2 regions of the Shewanella decolorationis genome follow, and region 2 is predicted to be linked to the other one. Evidence: riboswitches for the same ligand, from Rfam matches in the RefSeq annotation. Region 2 holds a riboswitch; the other holds the start of a gene.
The links. Region 2 has a riboswitch for cobalamin ahead of EYR25_RS10020 (TonB-dependent receptor). Riboswitches for the same ligand answer to the same signal wherever they lie in the genome.
Positions count from the first base shown of each region.

Region 1 (3,555 bases), 250 kb from region 2:
TATCAGGGCGCGGGTCGATTCGCAGTAAGCGGTCACTAACTCATCGAAATGGATATTGCGAAAGCCTGGATCGTTAACATCGGGGCTGATAGAGCAAGTGCGGTTAGTGGGCCCTAACACACCGGCGACATAACGTGGCTTACCCGTGGCTTGCTCGATTTCATCACAGGCCTCACGGGCGAGGCGCGCACCTTCGCGGTTAATTTCGGCGGACAGCGACTGCATATCGTAGTCGGCCATGGCGATAGTGGTGGCGTTAAAGGTATTGGTTTCAATAATATCCGCACCGGCTTTAAGGTAGTCGATGTGAATTTGTTTGATGATATCTGGCTGCGTGAGCACTAAAAGATCGTTATTGCCCTTAACGTCGGTATGCCAATCCTTGAAGCGCTCGCCACGGTAATCGGCTTCCTCAAGCTTGTAGCCTTGGATCATAGTACCCATGGCGCCGTCTAAAATCAGAATGCGCTTTGACAACTGGTTGCGAATGTCTGCCAGTGTTTGGCTGGCTCGATGGAGAGATATCGCCATAAATGATTACCTTTACTACAGCTAAGTTGAGTCCAAAGTACGCAATCGGGTGACAAATTGCATTTTATTATTGAATGTCGTTCGTTATGCTTTGGACATTTATACGTATAGACGTCCATAATACGCGACATCGGATTGTCAGGGCAAGGTGAAAGTCATTAGGAGCGAGAATCTAGAATCTAGGCTTTGGTTCCTAGCACCTAGATTCTAGGCCCTAAGTTTTTAAAGGCATATATGAAACAAGTTCGCTTATTACTGTTGCGCCACGGGGAATGTGAAGGTGGGGCGATTTTGCGTGGCCGAGTCGACGTGCCTTTGAGTGACAAGGGCTGGCGGCAGATGTCGGCGGCGGTGGCGGCGCAGACAGCTGTGTGTCACGGCATTTATAGCTCGACCTCAAAGCGCTGCGCCGAGTTTGCTAAGGCTTTTGCGGCTGAGCTGCATTCGAGTGCGTCAGTAGGCATAAGTTTAGATGCGCCCGCGCCTTTGCCGCTCAAGGTCAACCTGCTAGAGGAGTTACAGGAAATAGCCTTTGGCGATTGGGATGGCTGCCTGCTCGATGACTTATATCAACGCGATGGCGAGCGGATGACGGCCTATTGGCAGAATCCCTGGGAGGTGACGCCGCCCAATGGTGAGACCATGGCAAGTTTCGAGGCCCGTATCGATGGCGCGATAGCGCAAATCCTCGATAAAGAGTTTGCGCTGCTGACTATGGATGATGAACAGGCCCATGGGGAGTTTAATGCCAGTGCTCCTGCGGCCAATATTTGGGTGGTGACCCACGGCGGGGTTATTCGCCACTTGATGTCAAGGGCGCTAGGGGCGGTGAAAACCTTAGGTTTTTACAGTCAGCTCGCCTTACCCGTGGCGGCGGTGGTGACCATCAATATCCTCGAGGATGAACAAGGCAAAAGATACTGGCGTTTAGATTGGCCATCGGGCCACTGTGAGTAGCTTGCAAGCATCAGTCACCGACATGATGAAAATTTTCTGATTTAAACAGCATTGCCTAATGAGCAAGATATAGGATAATGCTTTTCCCTGACGTTTGAGTTAGATAGCGTGCTCTGTACGTTTAACTCAAAGGTCGCAGAAATAGGTGTTAGGAATTTTGTGCAATTGAGTGCTATTGCTTAAAGGCAACAGTGTTTAAGCGCGCCGGATAACCCAAACATAATAGGGAATCGGGGAGCTGCCCGTCAGTAGCCCGAACTGTACCCGCAACTGTGAGTAGTTAAAAGAAGTACCTAGAACCTAGAACCTTCTTTTCTACAAGTCAGGATACCTGCCTATTTCTGTTTTCGCTGCGTGCAGCCTTAGTTCTCGAGCGGGTAACTCGAGGGAGCAGAAGATGACATTTATCAGTTTTGTCCTGTTGGCCCAAGTGGCAGCAGGCTTAAATCACACCAATCAATATCCATGTGGGAGCAATCGTTAGTGATGCATACCACATCGAGTCTTGCGCCAATAGCACCCGCTACTGCTTCTGCTAATACGGCACTTAAGGTCAGCCAATTGAGCTGGGCGATTGAGGGGAAAACCATTCTCTCGGAGATTAGCTTTGCCCTGCCGCAGGGGGAGATGCTCGGGCTGATAGGCCCAAATGGCGCGGGTAAATCCAGTCTGCTGCGCTGTTTATACCGCTTTATTCGCCCTGCTAAAGGTCATATCAGCTTGTTTTCGCAGGATATCAGCGAGCTGTCGCCCAAGGCGTTTGCCTGTAAAGTGGCTGTGGTGCAGCAGGATACACCGCAATATTTCGATATGACCACAGAGCAATTGGTTGCCATGGGACTCACCCCCCACAAGGGGATGTTCGATACCAACTCTAGCGGCGACGGTGAAAAAATTGCTAAGGCGCTGGAAAAGGTAGGCCTTAGTCATAAAGTGCATCAACAATACGATCGTTTATCGGGTGGCGAGAAGCAACGCGCCCTGATCGCCCGCGCCATAGTGCAGCAGCCGCAACTGTTGATTTTAGATGAGCCGACAAACCACCTCGATATCCGCTATCAAATTCAAATCTTAGAGCTAGTGCGCAGCCTTGGGATCAGCGTGATCGCCTCGATTCACGACCTCAATTTAGCCAGCGCCCTGTGTGACCACTTACTGCTGCTGGATAAGGGGCAGGTGAGTGCCATGGGCACACCAGCTCAGGTTCTAACCGAGGAACGTATCGCCGAAGTCTTTGGGGTATGCGCCCAAGTGACGCCCCATCCACAGCATGGTAACCCATTGATTAATTACTTTTATGGTTATCAAAAGCCACAGGGAGTTGCGGCGGATGCAGTTCATTCCCATACGCATCAGAAGCAAGGGGGGTCATCCGTGACTCATTCCAGCCACAGCGCAAACGCGCAAAATGAGAGCGTAGAGAATGCGCCATGATAGACACACTTAAACTGGTAACCATGAATTTATTAACCCAAATATTAACGCCGCTTACGCGCCAGCAATGGCTGATTTTAGGCTTGGTGGGCTTTGCTTTATTGACGCCAATTGCAGCGGCTAGTTTTGGCGCGGCCAATATTGGCTTTTTAGATGTTCTGCACGTGTTTATTAGTAAATTCAATTACTTTTTTGCCAGTGATGGGGCAGCCCGCACTAGCAGCATGACTGAGCGAATCGTCATGGAATTAAGGCTGCCACGGATTTTACTCGCCTTTGTGGCGGGGGCAGGGCTGTCCTTGGCGGGCAGTGTGCTACAAACGGTGACCCGCAACCCTCTTGCCGATCCTTATTTGTTCGGCATTAGCTCTGGTGCCTCTTTTGGCGCCGTGGTGATGCTGACCCTGTTTACGGGTTCTGGTCTTTTTGATAATGCAGGCGTGATAGCCAATTCGGGGATTTTTAGCGGTTCGGGGGCTTTTGCTGGCTTGTTATGGTTTAGCTTACCCTTCGGTGCCTTTATTGGCGCGAGTCTGTCGGTATTAATTGTGCTGGCATTGGCTGGTTTAGGCCTTAAGAGCCAAGTGGAGCGCATGTTGCTCTCTGGGGTAGCCACCTCTTTTATGTTTAGCG
Region 1 is NZ_CP037898.1:2,436,979-2,440,533, forward strand. Features, by position in the region: gene metH (methionine synthase) at 1-531, opposite strand, end outside; gene EYR25_RS11025 (histidine phosphatase family protein) at 766-1,488, shown strand; cobalamin riboswitch at 1,661-1,841, shown strand; gene EYR25_RS11030 (ABC transporter ATP-binding protein) at 1,975-2,922, shown strand; gene EYR25_RS11035 (FecCD family ABC transporter permease) at 2,919-3,555, shown strand, end outside.
Region 1: another riboswitch for cobalamin. It lies ahead of EYR25_RS11030 (ABC transporter ATP-binding protein); the one in region 2 lies ahead of EYR25_RS10020 (TonB-dependent receptor).

Region 2 (3,555 bases):
AGAGATCCTCAATAAATATTGGCAGCAAGGCAGTGTGATTACTCGAGGGTCTGCCTCCTTTGTGTTTACGCGTCCCGACGGCAAAGTGGTACCCGTCGGTTACCGGGCAAACCTTAAAAATGTCGAGCAGCTGATCGAGCGCATTCCGCGCCTCACGTGGTTAGCGCAGGCTAATGACGGTTATGTTGGTATTAGCGAAAAGGGAGAATGGGTCTCTTGGTCGATGAATTTGCCCATGTTCGACAAGTCGCCAGTGCAACCAGCAGATTCCTTGGTGATTAAGCCGCTGGAATTTACCCCCGCTGCCCAATGTGAAACCCCAGAGCAACGGCAGGCGATTTTGAGTCAGGCAAGGCCGCAGCGTAAAATCAATTGGTCATTTGACTAACTCATTGTTGGGCATGTAGGGCATACATCAGCTGGTGAAGATCCATTCACCAGCTTGTTAATCCATCACTGACCCTATCTTTGGCTGCTATTTGCTATTTTACAGTTTTAGTGACTGTATAAGTATCATTTCATTTATCTTTTTAACTGTTATCCTATTTGCATCTTCGCTAGAATGCTGGATGTTTTCTAAGCAGTTTCATAAATCGTTTTAACATACTCAAACAACCTGAAGATTCTTAAATGGTTATTTTCGTGAGTTTGAGGATGGATTCGATGCCAAGGATGATAATCATGAAATGTATTCCCCATAGTCGGATGGGATTATTGCAGGGCGCAGGCATATTAATGCTGTGCGGCTTGATTGGTTCCGAATCCGTTGAGGCGAAATTGGATATGCCCCTTGTTGAAAGTGGTGCCTCGCATACCCATGTGTTGCCTATCTTTAGCCAGAAATTGGGCTTTAGTCTGCCAACGGGTTGGCGCCAAGCGTACCATGAGGAACGTGCGGGTATGTTTATGGCAGAATTTGTGCCAGAGCAGGAGGCACTTAATCAATGGAGTGCACTGTTTTGTGTGCAAGGCTTTAAGGACATGGCCGAAAGCGTAAGCCCAGAGCAGTTTTTAGATGCGATGGCCGAGACATACCAAGCCTCATGTGATGGCGAGGTGATTTATCAAAAGCTGGGGGATACCCAAGTAGATGGTCACAAAGGTTTTCAGGCTATTCTCGGTTGTACCACTATGCCGAATGTCCATGGCGCGACACAGTTTAATTCGAGTGCTTTTACCTCTCATCCCCAAGGTGAGATTGGCTATTACACTGTAGTGAGTGGAAGTAAGGATTTGTATTTGCTGCATAAGTCAATGCGTGGTGAGGTGTTTCTTGCCGATAAACCTCCATTGCAAGTGGCCAACAGTGCCGATTTTATCTCAGCCTTAGCACCCTACACTTTAAAGTAGTTGTCAGTCGAGAGACGGATGTTCATGGACTTTCATCCGTATAGACGTCTATAATGCGCGCGCTCAGGCCTGTTATGCCCTGAGCATTATTGGGTGTTAACTGGTTTTTCGCCCTATGAACCTAATTTTTAGTCAACCTTCTGTGGTGCTTGCGATGTATTCGTCGCGAGATAATCGGGAAGCCAGTGAAATTCTGGCACTGCCCCCGCAACGGTAAAAGGTGAGAGACGACCGCATTCGCTAGGTGAGTTCAAGAAGGACCCGATAAGCAATGTGCAAAGGTCAGTTTCGCGTATATCTCTAGTTGAGATAGACATAGCCTAAGTCCGGAGACCGGCCCTAAAGGTGTTTTTGAGATTTCGGTGGGCAGATCTCAAAATGCGATAGTGACTGTCAGTATTTGTTACTGAATCAACGGTATCGTGGCGTCATTGCCCCGTTTTCCTTGCAGGAGTTAAAGGTAAAATGGGAACACATCCAACAAAAATCGCGCTGCTGATCGGCAGCCTTTGCAGTCTTTCTGTTATCGCGCCTGCCATGGCCGACGATGCAACCAATACCGCCAAAGTCGATGAGCATATCGTCGTGATTGGCCGCTCAGACAAAGCACCCTTAAATATTGCCGCCAATGTGAATGTGATTGATGCCGCTGCGATTGAGCAGAGTGGCGCAACCAGCTTGACCGAAGTGTTACGTGGTCAAAGTGGTATTCAACTATCCGACAATAACATTGGTACTAGCTTTGCGATGCGTGGCTTTAGCGCCAGCTCTGCGGTTAACAACACGCTGATTTTGCTCGATGGTCGCCGCTTAAATAATATCGATATCGCCGCACCTAGCCTGAATGCGATTCCACTCAATTTAATTGAGCGTGTTGAAATTCTATCGGGCAGTGCTGGCGTGCTCTATGGCGACCAAGCGGTAGGCGGGGTGATCAATATTGTGACCAAGTCGCCTGAGAATACGGGCGGCAGCGTGCAATTATCCGGCGGCAGTTTTAATACCTACGAAGGTCGCGGCGATGTGTCTGGCGCCATCAATAAAGATTGGCACTATTTTCTGACTGGTAGCTACAACCAAGGCGATAACTATCGTACGCATAATGCCAATGAAACGGGCTCTATCTTAGGCCGTATTCAATATAAAACCGCCACAGATTCTTTCTTCGTTGAAACTAGCTATTACGATGATGACCGTGAAAATCCTGGTTCACTGACGGTCGATCAATTCAAGTTCGATCCACGTCAGTCTTTTAATAGCAATCAATATGTCCATGAGATGACCACGGCGGCGCGCACGGGATATCAGCATCAGCTTAACCAAAACTGGGCCTTGGCGGCGGATCTGGATTACAGCGATACTTCAGTCAGTTCGCTCAATTGGGGTCAGAGCCATAATACTCGCTCGCTGCTGATGTTCAGCCCTAAAGCGCTCGCCAACTACAGTACCCGTCAAGGCGAGCTAAACCTAGTCACAGGTTTGGATATTAGCCGCGGTAAGGCCGAGTTTGACTCTATGGCGCGTAGCAACGTGCAAGAAATGCAAAGTGCTTACCTGCAAGCCACTGTGCCATTAAGCCACACCTTAAGCTATGTGGTGGGCGGACGTTATGCGCGAGTGACCGACGATCTGGTCGATGGCAATGTCTATCCAAACGGCATCGATTTAGATGAAGATGCCAGAGCATTTGAGTTCGGTTTAAATTACCGTCCGAGCGCCGAACACAGATTTTATCTGCGTGGCGATGAAAACTTCCGCTTTGCTAAGGTCGATGAGCAAGCTTACACCCCGAAAGATGTGTATGGCTTAAAGCCGCAGACAGGTCGCTCCTATGAAGCCGGTTGGGATTGGACTGTCGCGAGCCAAAGCCTACGTGTCAGCCTATATCGCCTCGATTTAGAAGATGAAATCGTCTTCGACCCAAGCGCTGAAAAACCTGTTGGTGGCAGCTTCCAAGGCGCTAACGTTAATGCCGATGCCTCACGCCGTTATGGCGCGAGTGCCGATTGGGATTGGCAGGTGACTCAAGCCCTCACCTTAGGCTTGGAATATAACTATATCGATGCCGAATTTACCGATGGGGTGAATGATGGCAAGCAATTGTCTTGGGTGGCTAAGCATACGGGACGCGGTTATGTCAGTATGGATGTTGCCGAGCATTTCCAAGTATTCGCTGAAGCCATTTACACAGGCGATCGTTTTATC
Region 2 is NZ_CP037898.1:2,187,144-2,190,698, forward strand. Features, by position in the region: gene EYR25_RS10010 (RCC1 domain-containing protein) at 1-388, shown strand, start outside; gene EYR25_RS10015 (hypothetical protein) at 682-1,350, shown strand; cobalamin riboswitch at 1,477-1,706, shown strand; gene EYR25_RS10020 (TonB-dependent receptor) at 1,816-3,555, shown strand, end outside.